DNA from 4 places in the Streptomyces sp. MMCC 100 genome. Region 4 is predicted to be linked to each of the others. Evidence: riboswitches for the same ligand, from Rfam matches in the RefSeq annotation. Region 4 holds a riboswitch; each other region holds the start of a gene.

Region 1 (3,225 bases), 1.2 Mb from region 4:
GCCCCGTCGGGGCCGGGGTCGCCGACGCCCTCGGTGAAGCTGTCCCCCACCGCCACGTACGACCCGATCACTGCTCTGCTGTCACTCTTCGAATCGTCTGCCACGTCGGCCCATGATTCACCTTGGAATGTGACCTACGCGACCGTAGGAAGGGATTGACGGGCGGTGAGAAAGGCCACGCCTAAAGTGTTCGTCAATTCCGGAATACGCCGAGGTCCGGCCGCACCGAGGGGCGGGTACGCCGAAGGCCGGACCCGGGGATCGGGGTCCGGCCTTCGGGGCGCGGAGGCTGCGCGGAACCGGTCGTCAGACGGAGACGCCGTGCGAGCGCAGGAACGCGAGCGGGTCGATGTCCGAGCCGTAGTCCGGCGTGGTGCGGATCTCGAAGTGCAGGTGCGGGCCGGTCACGTTGCCGGTGGCGCCCGAAAGGCCGACCTGCTGACCCGCCGTCACCGACTGACCGGCGGAGACGGAGAGCGAGGAGAGGTGGGCGTACTGGGCGTAGTGGCCGTCGGCGAGCTTGATGACGACCTGGTTGCCGTACGCGCCGCCCCAGCCGGCCGAGACGACGGTGCCCGCGCCGACGGCCTTCAGCGAGGTGCCGGTCGGGACGACGAAGTCGGTGCCGGTGTGGTAGCCGCTGGACCACATGCTGCCGGACTGGTGGTACGGGGTACCGACGGTGCCGCCCGCGACGGGGGAGGTGTAACCGCTGGTGGTGCCCGCGGACTGGGTGTCGGTGTTCGAGGACTCCGAAGAGCCGGAAGCGTCCGAGGAGGAGGTCTTCGCGGCGTCCGCCGACTTCTGGGCCGGCTTCTCGGCGGCGGGCTTCTCGGCGGGCTTCTGCGACTGCGCGGCGGACGGCGCCGACGACTTGGCGGCCTGAGTGCCGATCGAGAGCTCGAGGCCGGGGTGGATCAGCGACGGGTCGGAACCGACGGCCTCGCGGTTGTCCGCGTAGAGCTTCTTCCAGCCGCCGTCGACGTTCTGCTCGTCGGCGATCTTCGAAAGGTAGTCACCGCTCTTCACGGTGTACGTCCGGGAGTCCGAGTTCTTCTCGGCGCTGCTCGCGGCGGCCTTCTTGGCCGACGTCGGAATGGACTGCACGGCCTGCTCGGAAACGGAGTGCGCGGGGGCGGCGTTGGCGGAGGCGGCGCCCATCAGCGGGAGTGCGAGCGCGGCGCCACCGGTTCCGGCGACGGCGATGGTGCGGGTCAGGCGCATGGCCCTGGTACGGCGGTGCTTACCCTTCGCGGGCATGGCGAATTCCTCTCCGGCGCCTGCGAGGTGAGCTGTCGGGTGCGGGCTGGAGATGCCCGGCCGCGCCGAGACGCGGCTTTACCCCAAGCCGTTCCGGGAACCGGAACAGGCAGTTCTACCTGTGGGTCCCCCGCTCCTGCCGTGTACGGGTGGTGGATGAGTGCGGGCTCCGGTCGGCGGCAGGATTAGGCGTCCGTCCGGATCGGTGGTGAACGTAAGGGACCAAGACGCACACGGACAAGCGAGGGGTTCCCGCGGCAGGCGTTTCGATTGATCCTTTATGGGAAAACCGGTAACCCTGCGTCGATTTCCGTCGCACCGTTTTCCGTGAATGCCCTTGAGAACCAGCTGAATTACGTGAACATGACGGGCAACGCTCGGTCACGGATATGACGCTGCTCACGCACCCCTTGCCCACCCTCCGCCATTTCAGGGCTAGTTACCACTAAGGCGCCAATTCGGACAGAAGACCTTTACCGGTCCACAATGCCCCTCTCGGAACGGCTTTCACCCACCGGTCATGCCGTATCGTCGAGTGGTGCCCGCCGGCGAGCAGCGGCGGCGGGGCGGAGTGGGAGGAGCCCCCGTGACGCAGCAGGTCCCGTCGACCGAACCCGAGCTGACCGGTGTGCGCAACTTCCGGGACGTGGGCGGACTGCCGACCGTGGACGGTCGGCGGGTGCGACAGGGGGTGCTGTTCCGCAGCGGCCACCTGGCGCACGCCACCGGGGAGGACGCCGCGTTCCTGGCCTCACTGGGCCTGCACACGATCTTCGACTTCCGCAACGCGGCCGACCAGAAGCTCGACGGCCCGGACGTCGAGCTGCCGGGCGTGCGCAACGTGAACCTGCCGCTGAGCGATCCGGCCGACGGCGCCGAGTTCTGGAAGATGGTCCGTGACGGAGACCTCGACCAGCTGCGCGAGATCCTCGCCGACGGCAAGGCCGCCAACCGGATGATCGACTCCTACCGCATGATCGTCACCGAGCGCACGGCGGAGCACTCCCGGATCCTGCACGCGCTCGCCGAGGACAGCGTCCCCGCGCTGATGCACTGTGCGGCCGGCAAGGACCGCGCGGGTCTGTCGATCGCCGTCACCCTGCTCGCTCTGGGCGTCGAGCGCGAGGCCGTCGTCGAGGACTACCTGAAGTCGAACGCCGCGCACCGGCGCTACAAGGTGCGCCGCAGCGGCTCCGCGGCCTCGGCCTACTCCCCCGAGGTCATGGAGCTGCTCAGCCCCCTGTTCGACGCGCGCGCCGAGTACCTGGCGGCGGCCTTCGGGACGATCGAGGAGACGTGGGGCGGCGTCGACGCCTACCTGGAGAAGGGGCTGCGGCTCGCTCCCGAGACCCGGGAGCGGCTGCGCGAGCGGATGGTGGACTGAGCCGCCCGCTCGCGGACGGCACTACTTGGCGCCCACCTCGAACAGCAGGTAGAGGAAGCCGCCGAAGACGTGACCCAGGGCGATGTAGATGACCAGTCGCACCCACAGGGCGCGCGGGAACTTGTCCTCGATGGCACTCATGGCGTCTCTCCAGGGGTCGGCCCGAGGCACAGCGCGGCCGTCGGGCTCTGCAGCAGGGTGTGGACGAAGAGCAGCTCAGTCCCGTCGGGGTCCTGTGCCGCGATCCGGTGCGGGGTCATGGAGTCGAAGTGGGCACTGTCCCCCGCGGTGAGCCGGTGCTCGGTGTCCCCGAGGCGCAGCCGCAGCCGGCCCCTGAGGACGTGCAGCCACTCCTCTCCGGGGTGCACCCGCACGACGTCGCCCTGGGAGCCGTACGGTACCTGGACGCGCAGGGCCTGCATGCCGCGGCCCGGCGCGCCCGCCTGCCAGTACGTCCAGCCGCCCGCGGTGGTGGGTTCCATGTCGGCACCACGCACGACGGCGTCCCGGTCGGCGGCCGTCTCACCGAGCAGCTCGGCGACGGTCGTACCGTAGATACGGGCGAGGGCCAGCAGCATCGG
Region 2 (3,225 bases), 1.3 Mb from region 4:
GGTGCGCTCCCTGCTCGACCGCCTCGGCTGCACGGGGCTCGCGGTGTGCGGGCAGGGCGCGCAGGTGTACGACGCCGGTGCGCACCGAATGCTGTGGTCGGTCACCCTGGACCGGGAGCTGGCCGAGACCGCGCTCGGCAAGATCGAGGCCGAGGTGGGCCAGGTGTACGCCGCCGTCGACCAGGACGGCGTCGACGGCCTGACGCTCATCGAGCCGGGCTACCTGATGCCCCACCCCACCCTGCCCGCGGTGCCCGTCGAGCGGCGCGAGGAACTGTGGAGCACGCCGATCAGCAAGGTGCTGCTGCGCCATCCCGAGCTGACCGACGACGAGTTGGCGGCGACGGCGCGTGCGGTGGTCGGTTCCCTGGCGACGGTCACCATGTCGGGCCCCGGCACGGTGGAGCTCCAGCCGTGCGGCATCACCAAGGCGACCGGCCTGGCGCTGGCCGCCGAGCACCTGGGCCTTCAGCGGCGACGGACGATCGCCTTCGGGGACATGCCCAACGACATCCCCATGTTCCAGTGGGCGGCCCACGGCGTCGCCATGGCCGGCGCCCACCCCGAACTCAAGGCGGTGGCCGACGAGGTCACCACGACGAACGAGGACGACGGCGTGGCCGTCGTCCTCGAGCGGATCTTCGGTACCTCTTAGTGCGCTACTGCGGTACCTCTCGGTGCGTCACCGCGGCGGTACGGCTCAGTACGCGCTGAAGACGTTGTCCATCGAGCCGTAGCGGTCGGCCGCGTAGTTGCAGGCGGCGGTGATGTTGGCGACCGGGTCGTACGGGTCCCAGGAGGTGCCCTCCACGTGGTACGCCTGGAAGGTCGGGTCGATCACCTGGAGCAGACCCTTGGACGGGGTGCCGTTGATGGCGTTGATGTCCCAGTTGTTGATGGCGAGCGGGTTGCCGGAGGACTCCCGCATGATGTTGCGGTGGATGCCCTCGTAGGTCCCGGGGATGCCGTGCTGCGCCATGATGTCGAGCGACTCGCGGATCCAGCCGTCGAGGTTGTCCGGGTACGTCGTCGCCGCCGTGGTGGCGGTCGTGGCGGTAGTGGCGGCGGCCGGGGTGGCCGCGGAGGCGGTGGTGGCGCCGATGAGCGGCAGCGCGAGCACCGCGGCACCGGTGCCGGCCACGGCGAGCTTGCGGGCGAGGCGGCCGGTGAAGGCGTGACGGTTCTGACCGTTGGCAGACATGCTGTGTCCCTCTCCTTACGCCTGCGAGGTGAGCTGTCGGGTTCGGGCGGGGAGGTGCCCGGCCGCGCCCTGACGGGTACGGCTTCACCCCGAGCCGCTCCGGTGGTGACCGGTGCGGCGACTTACCTGGGTCCCCCGCTCCTGCCGGCGAGTTTGTTGGCGGATGACTGTGCGTCCGGGCGGTGGCAGGATTCGGCGTCCGCCCGACAGGCCGGGAACGTATGCGAGAGCACATGTCCGGAACAAGTGCAGGAATCACCCAACGTGCCTGTTGACCTTGTTCTGAGGCGTTTGAGGCTCTTGATCCTTTGCGGTTGCCAAGCCCCAACTGGCTTGCGGGGCAAAGGGAGGGCACAGGTTGCGGCGAGGTTGCCTGCGGGCGGTTCGGCGTGAGCCAACTCACTGGCGCCAATAAGCGCGGCAAAACGGGCATTAGCCTCAATCGGTTGTCAACCGGCCACGGTTGAGGACGGCTTCGGGTGTCGGGCGAGGAGGAGGGGGAAGCGGGGTGGTGGGCAGGGCGGAAAGGGGGGGCGTGTCGTGCCTGCCGGACGGACGCATGCCGACGGGTGCGGGTGCGGGTGCGGGTGCGGGTGCCGGCGTGGGTACGAGCGTGGACGCGGACGTGGGCACGAGCGTGGACGCGTGCGTGGGTACGAGCGTGGACGCGGACGCGAGCGCGGCCCGGGTGTGCGTGTCGATTGGGTGACGTTCTCGCGGTGCGGGCCGTTGGGAGGAGTGATGGGATCTTGAATGGCGGCTTCCGGCCCGCTCGCCCTCCTGGGGTCCGGCTCGTCCCCTCTGGCGATATCAGTCAAAATCTGCTCATATCACCTGATCAAAAACATACCGTTCATGATCTGATACCGACCGGCCTGTAACGGTGGGCGCTCGCGGTGATCGAAACGTGACCGGATACGCTGACTTGAGTGGTGGCAGCGACCTATCGACAAACCAGGTAATCGCCAGTAGACACCAGCAGACAGGAGACCCCTCGTGACCGTCGTCGGGCCGTTCGGGCTGAGCGTGCGGGACCAGGCTCTGGAAGCCGATGTCCAGGCCGGATTGGTTGCTGTCGAGGAAGGGTTGCTTGAGGCAACCAAAAGCGAGGTGCCGTTCATCACGGAGGCCGCCCAGCACCTGGTGCGGGCCGGCGGGAAACGGTTCCGGCCGCTGCTGGTGATGCTCTCGGCCCAGTTCGGCGACCGCTACGCCCCGGGCATCGTGCCCTCGGCCGTGGTTGTGGAGCTGACCCACCTCGCCACGCTGTACCACGACGACGTGATGGACGAGGCCGCCGTGCGGCGCGGGGTGCCCAGCGCGAACACCCGCTGGGGCAACTCGGTCGCGGTCCTCACCGGCGACTTCCTGTTCGCCCGCGCCTCGCAGATCCTCGCCGACCTCGGACCCGAGGCGGTCCGCGTCCAGGCCCTCGCGTTCGAGCGGCTGGTCACCGGTCAGATCCTGGAGACGGCAGGACCGCAGGACGGCCGCGACCCGGTCGACCACTACCTGGACGTGCTGGGCGGCAAGACGGGCTCGCTGGTGGCGGTCTCCTGCCGGTTCGGCGCGATGATGTCCGGCGCCGACGAGACGGTGGTGGACGTGCTGACCCAGTACGGCGAGCGGCTCGGCGTCGCCTTCCAGCTCGCGGACGACGTCCTGGACATCGCCTCCGACTCCGACGAGTCCGGCAAGACGCCAGGCACGGACCTGCGCGAGGGCATCCCCACCCTGCCGGTACTGCGGCTGCGCGAGCGGGCGGCCCGGCTGGGGCTCGCCGAGGACATCGCCCTGTGCGAGCTGCTCGGCTCCGACCTGAGCGACGACGCGCGGCACGCCGAGGCGCTGCGCCTGCTGCGCGCCCACCCCGCGCTGGAGCAGGCGCGCCGGGACACCGTCCGGTACGCCGAGGAGGCCCGGGCCGCGCTGGCCCCGCTGCGGGAGTGCGACGCGAAGGCGGCGCTGGTGGAGCTGTGCGACGCGGTGGTGCACCGGGCCGGGTGACCGCCCCGGCGCCCGTC
Region 3 (3,225 bases), 1.1 Mb from region 4:
AGGCGCGGAGCAGGTTGACCGTCGTCATGATCAGGTCGTCGAAGTCGAGGGCATTGGCCTCGCGCAGCCGCGACTGGTACATGGCGTAGGCCTGGGCGAGGGTCTTCTCGAAGCCGTCCGCCGCCTGGGCGGCGAAGTCCTCCTCGTCGATCAGCTCGTTCTTCAGGTTGCTGATCTTCGCGCTGAACGACTTGGGCGGGAAGCGCTTGGGGTCCAGGTCCAGGTCGCGGCAGACCAGCGCCATGAGCCGCTTGGAGTCGGCGGCGTCGTAGATCGAGAACGACGAGGTGAAGCCGAGCTTCTTGGACTCGCGGCGCAGGATCCGGACGCACGCGCTGTGGAAGGTCATCACCCACATCGCGTTCGCGCGCGGGCCGACGAGCTGCTCGACGCGCTCCTTCATCTCGCCGGCGGCCTTGTTGGTGAAGGTGATCGCGAGGATCTGGCCGGGGTGGACGTTCCGCTCGGCCAGCAGGTGGGCGATGCGGTGGGTGAGCACACGGGTCTTGCCGGAGCCGGCACCGGCCACGATGAGCAGCGGGGAGCCGGAGTGGACGACGGCGGCCCTCTGGTTCTCGTTCAGCCCCTCCAGGAGTGCCGCGGCGTCCAGGACGGGGCGCGGGGCGCCGTCCCGGTAGTGGGTGTCCCGGTCCGGCGGCACGTCGAACTTCCCGCCGAACAGATCGTGCGGAACGGGCTCCGGTCCGTGATCGTCCTCGGGCGGCGGCGGGGGTTCCTCCTCGTGACCCCGGGGGGTCTGGAGGCTCGCCAGGAAGCTGTCGTCAAAGAGGCTGCTCATCGCTCTCCGAGTCTAGGGCGCCCCACCGACAACCCGGTGCCACCCCGGAAAATGACCACCCGTTCCCGGCGCGGGCACACCCCGCGACCAGCAGGAGCACGAAGAGTGACGTCCACGACCGGCCCAGGGGCACCCGCGCGGAAGGTCACGAAAATGTATCGGGCATATCACCCACCAACCTTCACAGCGGCCACACGAGTTGGCTACGGTGCGGGGCAGGCCGCTCGCCCCCCTCCGGCGAACCTCGCCGGGCCGCGCGGCCTCCGCCGAGTCCGGCCCTGCCCGCGCGGCACCCGGAGCCGGGGACCCAACCGAGACCTTTGGGGTGAATCGGCCGAACCGCCCTCCACGAGGGCCGGCTCCGCCGTAGGGCAACCCTTCCGCGCCACACCGCCCGAACCCGACAGCTAACCCGGTAGGCGGAGCACTGGAAGGAGTCGCCTCCTTGGCGTCGCACCGCAAGTCGCGCCCCACCGGTACCCGCGTCGCGGGCATACGGACCCCGGTCCTCGCCACCGCGGCCCTCACCTCCGTCGCCCTGCTGTCCCAGACGGCCGATGCGACGCCGTCGGACGACCGGCCGACCCTCGAAGAGGTCGAGAAGAAGGTCGACGACCTCTACCGCCAGGCCGGGTCGGCGACCGAGAAGTACAACGCGGCCAAGGAGAAGACCACCAAGCAGCGCAAGAAGGTCGACACCCTCCTCGACGACGTCGCCCAGCGCACCCAGAAGCTCAACGACGCGCGCGAGGAGCTGGGTTCCTTCGCCTCCGCCCAGTACCGCACGGGCGCCTCGGTCCCGGAGACCGCGACCCTGCTGCTCGCGGACTCGCCGCAGGACTACTTCGACCAGAACCAGCTGATGAACCGGCTCACCGGCCGGCAGAAGAGCGCCGTCGACGACTACGTCACCCAGCAGTCCGAGACGATGAAGAAGCGCCGGGAGGCCACCGAGAGCCTCGAAACGCTCACCGAGTCGCAGAACGACCTGAAGACGGCCAAGTCGACCGTCCAGAAGAAGCTCGCCACCGCGCGGGAGCTGCTTTCGGAGCTGACCGCCGAGGAGAAGGCCCGGCTGGCGGCGATCGAGAAGAAGAAGCAGGAGGAGGCCGCCCGCAAGGCCGCCGAGCTGGCGAAGAAGCAGCAGGCGGAGCAGGAGGCGGAGCGCAAGCGGCAGGAGGAGGCCGCCCAGCAGCAGGAGAGCGACACCGGTTCGGGTTCCTCCGGCGGCACCGGTTCGTCAGGTTCCTCCACGCCGGGCACCTCGAACGGCACCAAGGCCGAGAGCGCGCTCGCCTTCGCCCGCGCCCAGATCGGCAAGCCGTACGTCTGGGGCGCCACGGGCCCCGGCTCCTACGACTGCTCGGGCCTCACCCAGGCCGCCTGGAAGGCCGCGGGCGTGACGCTGCCGCGCACCACCTACGACCAGGTCAACGCCGGCACGACCGTCTCCGTGTCCCAGGCACAACCCGGTGACCTGGTCTTCTTCTACGACGACATCAGCCATGTCGGCCTGTACATCGGCGACGGCATGATGATCCACGCCCCGAAGCCGGGCGCGTACGTCCGCGAGGAGTCGATCTTCTACGACGGCGAGTCGTCCATCTACAGCGTGGTGCGCCCGGCCTGATCGGTGCGGTCTTTAGCATCGGGCGCATGTCATCGGCCACCCATCCCTCCGCGCTGCGTGCCTGGTGGGCGCAGCGTCCACCGGCGGCCGGGGCCGCGGTGATGGCGACCGGCATCGTGTCGGTCGCCCTGCATCTGACGGGCCGCGAGGTTCTGTCCCGGATCGCCCTGGCCCTGGCCTGCGCCGCCTGGCTGCTGCTGGCGGCGAACTTCGTCCACCTGCTGCTGGCCGACCGGGCGCAGTGGGTGAAGCGGGCCGGGACTCCGGGCGCGCTCACCGCCGTCGCCGCGACGACCGTGCTCGGCACCCGCTTCTCGCTGCTCGGCTGGTCGCTCCTGGCGGCGGTACTGCTGGTGCTGGCGGCGCTGCTGTGGCCGTGGCTGCTGCTCCTGGTGGTGCGGCACTGGGGGCGGAGGATGCCCGGGGCGGTGTTCCTGGGCTGCGTGGCCACGGAGGGGCTCGCCGTGCTCGCCGCGACGCTGGCCGCGGCCACCTCGACGCCGTGGCTGGCGCACGCGGCGCTGGTGCCGTTCTGGCTGGGGATCGTGCTCTATCTGATCGCGCTGTTCCGCTTCGATCTGCGGCAGGTGGCCCGGGGCGCCGGGGACCAGTGGGTGGCGGGCGGCGCGCTCGCCATCTCTGCCCTCGCCGGTGCCAAGCTGCTCGCGGCGGCCGGGACCGGCATGTACCTGTGGAACGCCGACGACCACGCCGTCCTGCACGACCTGACCGTCTTCCTGCTCGCCCTCGACCTCGCCTGGTACGCCGTGCTCCTGGCCGCCGAGATCGCCTGGCC
Region 4 (3,225 bases):
TGTTCGGCGACCCGCAGCTCGCCCTGACCGCCGTGCAGCGGGTGCTCGAGGTGACCGCGGAGGAGGTCCAGGAGGTCGCCAAGGCCCGCCTGCGCCCCGACAACCGCGCGGTGCTCGTCTACGAGCCCACCGCCCCCGCCGACGAGAACGACGCCGACACGAACGACGCCGACACGAACGACGCCACCGACGAGAACGAGGAGGCGGCCAAGTGACCGAGCTCGCCACCATGGAATTCCACGCGCAGCCGCAGGCCGGCGAGCCCAAGCCGTGGGCGTTCCCCGCCCCGGAGCGCGGCAGCCTCGGCAACGGCCTCACCGTGCTGCGCTGCCACCGCCCCGGCCAGCAGGTCGTCGCCGTCGAGGTCCTCCTCGACGCCCCCCTGGACGCCGAGCCGACCGGTCTCGACGGCGTCGCCACCATCATGGCGCGCGCCTTCTCCGAGGGCACCGACAAGCACTCCGCCGAGGATTTCGCCGCCGAGCTGGAGCGCTGCGGCGCCACGCTGGACGCGCACGCCGACCACCCCGGCGTCCGGCTGAGCCTCGAGGTGCCCGCCTCGCGCCTGGCCAAGGCCCTCGGTCTGGTCGCCGACGCGCTCAGGGCGCCCGCCTTCGCGGACAGCGAGGTCGAACGGCTGGTGCGCAACCGGCTCGACGAGATCCCGCACGAGCTGGCCAACCCCTCCCGCCGGGCCGCCAAGGAACTCTCCAAGGAGCTGTTCCCGGCCGACTCGCGCATGTCGCGCCCGCGCCAGGGCTCCGAGGAGACCGTCGCGAGCATCGACTCCGCGGCCGTACGCGCCTTCTACGAGCGGCACGTCCGTCCCGCCACGGCCACCGCCGTGGTCGTCGGCGACCTCACCGGCGTCGACCTCGACGCGCTGCTCGGCGACACCCTGGGCGCGTGGACCGGCTCGCCCGCCGAGCCGCGCCCCGTACCCCCGGTGACCGCCGACGACCGGGGCCGGGTCGTCATCGTCGACCGTCCCGGCGCCGTCCAGACGCAGCTGCTGATCGGCCGCACCGGCGCCGACCGGCACGACCGCGTGTGGCCCGCGCAGGTGCTCGGCACCTACTGCCTCGGCGGCACCCTCACCTCGCGCCTGGACCGCGTCCTGCGCGAGGAGAAGGGCTACACCTACGGCGTACGGGCGTTCGGGCAGGTCCTGCGTTCCGCGCCGGACGGAACGGGCGCCGCGATGCTCGCCATCAGCGGCTCCGTCGACACCCCGAACACCGGTCCCGCCCTCGAGGACCTGTGGACGGTGCTGCGCAAGCTCGCCGCGGAGGGGCTCACCGACGCCGAGCGTGACGTGGCCGTGCAGAATCTGGTGGGCGTGGCGCCGCTCAAGTACGAGACGGCGGCGGCCGTGGCGAGCACCCTGGCCGACCAGGTCGAGCAGCACCTGTCCGACGACTTCCAGGCGACGCTCTACCGCCAACTCGCGGCCACGGGCACCGTGGAGGCCACGGCGGCGGTCGTGAACGCCTTCCCGGTGGACCGCCTCGTGACGGTCCTCGTCGGCGACGCGGCGCAGATCAAGGAGCCCGTCGAGGCCCTCGGCATCGGTGAAGTCACCGTGGTGGCGGCCGAGTAGCGGCACGCGCGCGCGAAGGCCCTGGTGACCGGAGTGTCACCAGGGCCGCCGTATGTCCGGATTGGGGGAGTGACTGCCCGTCTGCCCTGTGGCGTGCGCTACAAAAACCCTGTTGCGTTTGAGGATTGAAGACAGCCCCGTTTAGCGTCTTCCGGGCTGTTCGTCAGGCAGTGCGCCGCACCCGCGGCACCGGACAGTCATCGCCGAGTCCCCGTACGGCGCGAGCCAGGGGAGCCGGGGACCCATCGCAGTCCCTGGGGTGAATCGGACGCCCGCGCATACCGCGAGGGGGCCCGTAGGAGACCTTCCACCTCCGAACCCGTCAGCTAACCCGGTAGGCGAGAGGGAAGGAAAGGACAAGCCTCTACATGGCGTTCACGCGCGCCACCGGTAAGCACCGCCGTACCGGCCGGGTGCACCGCACCACCGCCCGCGCGGCGGGAGTCGCGGCCCTCGCCACCACCGGCGTCGTCGGCACCCTCGCGGCTCCGGCGCTCGCCGCCGAGCCCCAGGTGGAGCAGAGCGGGCTCACTCCGGTCGTCACCATCGGCGACTCCATAGCCGACGAGATCGACGCCCAGGCCGTCGCCCAGAAGCAGGCGGCCGTGGACGCCGCCGCCCGTGAGGCGGCCCGGGAAGCGGCCCGTGAGCGGGCGGCCGAGGCGGCCAAGGAAGCACGCGAGGCCAAGGAGCGCGCCGCGCGGGAGGCGGAGCGCAAGCGCCTCAACACCTTCGTCGCGCCGATCACCGCCTCCTACGTCTCCACCGCGTACCAGGCCGGCAGCTCCCTGTGGTCCTCCGGCAGCCACACCGGCATCGACTTCCACGCCTCCAGCGGCACGACCGTGCACGCGGTCGGCGTCGGCACCGTCGTGGAGGCCGGCTGGGGAGGGGCGTACGGCAACCAGGTCGTGATCAAGATGCACGACGGCACGTACACGCAGTACGGGCACCTGTCGTCCATCGGCGTCTCCGTCGGCCAGTCGGTCGAGCCCGGCCAGCAGATCGGCCTCTCCGGCGCCACCGGCAACGTCACCGGACCGCACCTGCACTTCGAGGCCCGTACGAGCCCCGAGTACGGCTCCGACATGGACCCCGTCGCCTACCTCCGCTCCCACGGCGTGAACGTCTGACGGCGGTATTCGAAAGCCCCGGCTTCCCGAGCCGGGGCTTTTCGCATTTAATATCGCTTGATTGGCCCGAGGTCGCTCAACACGCGTCAACCGTCGACGTTTCGCGGGGTCAAGGGGAGGTCGGTCATGCGTATTCCGGCGCATTCGGTGTGCACGGCGATCCGGGACGACATCGTCGCCGGCATCCACGGCCGCGGGAGCCGGCTCACCGAGGAAATCCTCGCCCGCCGCTACGGCGTTTCCCGCGTCCCCGTCCGCGAGGCCCTGCGCACGCTGGAGGCCGAGGGCTTCGTGGTGACCCGGCGGCACGCGGGCGCGTGCGTCGCGGAACCCACGGAGCAGGAGGCCGCCGACCTGCTCGAGACCCGCACGCTCCTGGAGCCGCTCGGCGCCTCCCGGGCCGCCCGGCGGCGCACCGAGGCCCACCTCAAGGTGTTGCGCGGCCTGGTCAGGCTGGGACAGGAACGGGCCAGGCGGGGCAGCGGCGAGGAC

The links. Region 4 has a riboswitch for cyclic di-AMP ahead of ABS735_RS27720 (M23 family metallopeptidase). Riboswitches for the same ligand answer to the same signal wherever they lie in the genome.
Region 1: it holds a riboswitch for cyclic di-AMP, as region 4 does, so the genes downstream of both, ABS735_RS22270 (M23 family metallopeptidase) here and ABS735_RS27720 (M23 family metallopeptidase) in region 4, are expected to answer to the same signal.
Region 2: it holds a riboswitch for cyclic di-AMP, as region 4 does, so the genes downstream of both, ABS735_RS33745 (transglycosylase SLT domain-containing protein) here and ABS735_RS27720 (M23 family metallopeptidase) in region 4, are expected to answer to the same signal.
Region 3: it holds a riboswitch for cyclic di-AMP, as region 4 does, so the genes downstream of both, ABS735_RS32675 (C40 family peptidase) here and ABS735_RS27720 (M23 family metallopeptidase) in region 4, are expected to answer to the same signal.

The regions. Positions count from the first base shown of each region.
Region 1 is NZ_JBGORK020000001.1:4,772,326-4,775,550, forward strand. Features, by position in the region: gene ABS735_RS22265 (SGNH/GDSL hydrolase family protein) at 1-71, opposite strand, end outside; gene ABS735_RS22270 (M23 family metallopeptidase) at 307-1,260, opposite strand; cyclic di-AMP (ydaO/yuaA leader) riboswitch at 1,263-1,422, opposite strand; gene ABS735_RS22275 (tyrosine-protein phosphatase) at 1,847-2,644, shown strand; gene ABS735_RS22280 (DUF6126 family protein) at 2,666-2,785, opposite strand; gene ABS735_RS22285 (helix-turn-helix domain-containing protein) at 2,782-3,225, opposite strand, start outside.
Region 2 is NZ_JBGORK020000001.1:7,287,784-7,291,008, reverse strand. Features, by position in the region: gene ABS735_RS33750 (HAD family hydrolase) at 1-655, shown strand, start outside; gene ABS735_RS33745 (transglycosylase SLT domain-containing protein) at 701-1,201, opposite strand; cyclic di-AMP (ydaO/yuaA leader) riboswitch at 1,206-1,373, opposite strand; gene ABS735_RS33740 (polyprenyl synthetase family protein) at 2,198-3,208, shown strand.
Region 3 is NZ_JBGORK020000001.1:7,090,601-7,093,825, forward strand. Features, by position in the region: gene pcrA (DNA helicase PcrA) at 1-799, opposite strand, end outside; cyclic di-AMP (ydaO/yuaA leader) riboswitch at 1,054-1,238, shown strand; gene ABS735_RS32675 (C40 family peptidase) at 1,245-2,429, shown strand; gene ABS735_RS32680 (tellurite resistance/C4-dicarboxylate transporter family protein) at 2,456-3,225, shown strand, end outside.
Region 4 is NZ_JBGORK020000001.1:5,992,550-5,995,774, reverse strand. Features, by position in the region: gene ABS735_RS27730 (M16 family metallopeptidase) at 1-215, shown strand, start outside; gene ABS735_RS27725 (M16 family metallopeptidase) at 212-1,600, shown strand; cyclic di-AMP (ydaO/yuaA leader) riboswitch at 1,792-1,956, shown strand; gene ABS735_RS27720 (M23 family metallopeptidase) at 1,969-2,733, shown strand; gene ABS735_RS27715 (GntR family transcriptional regulator) at 2,860-3,225, shown strand, end outside.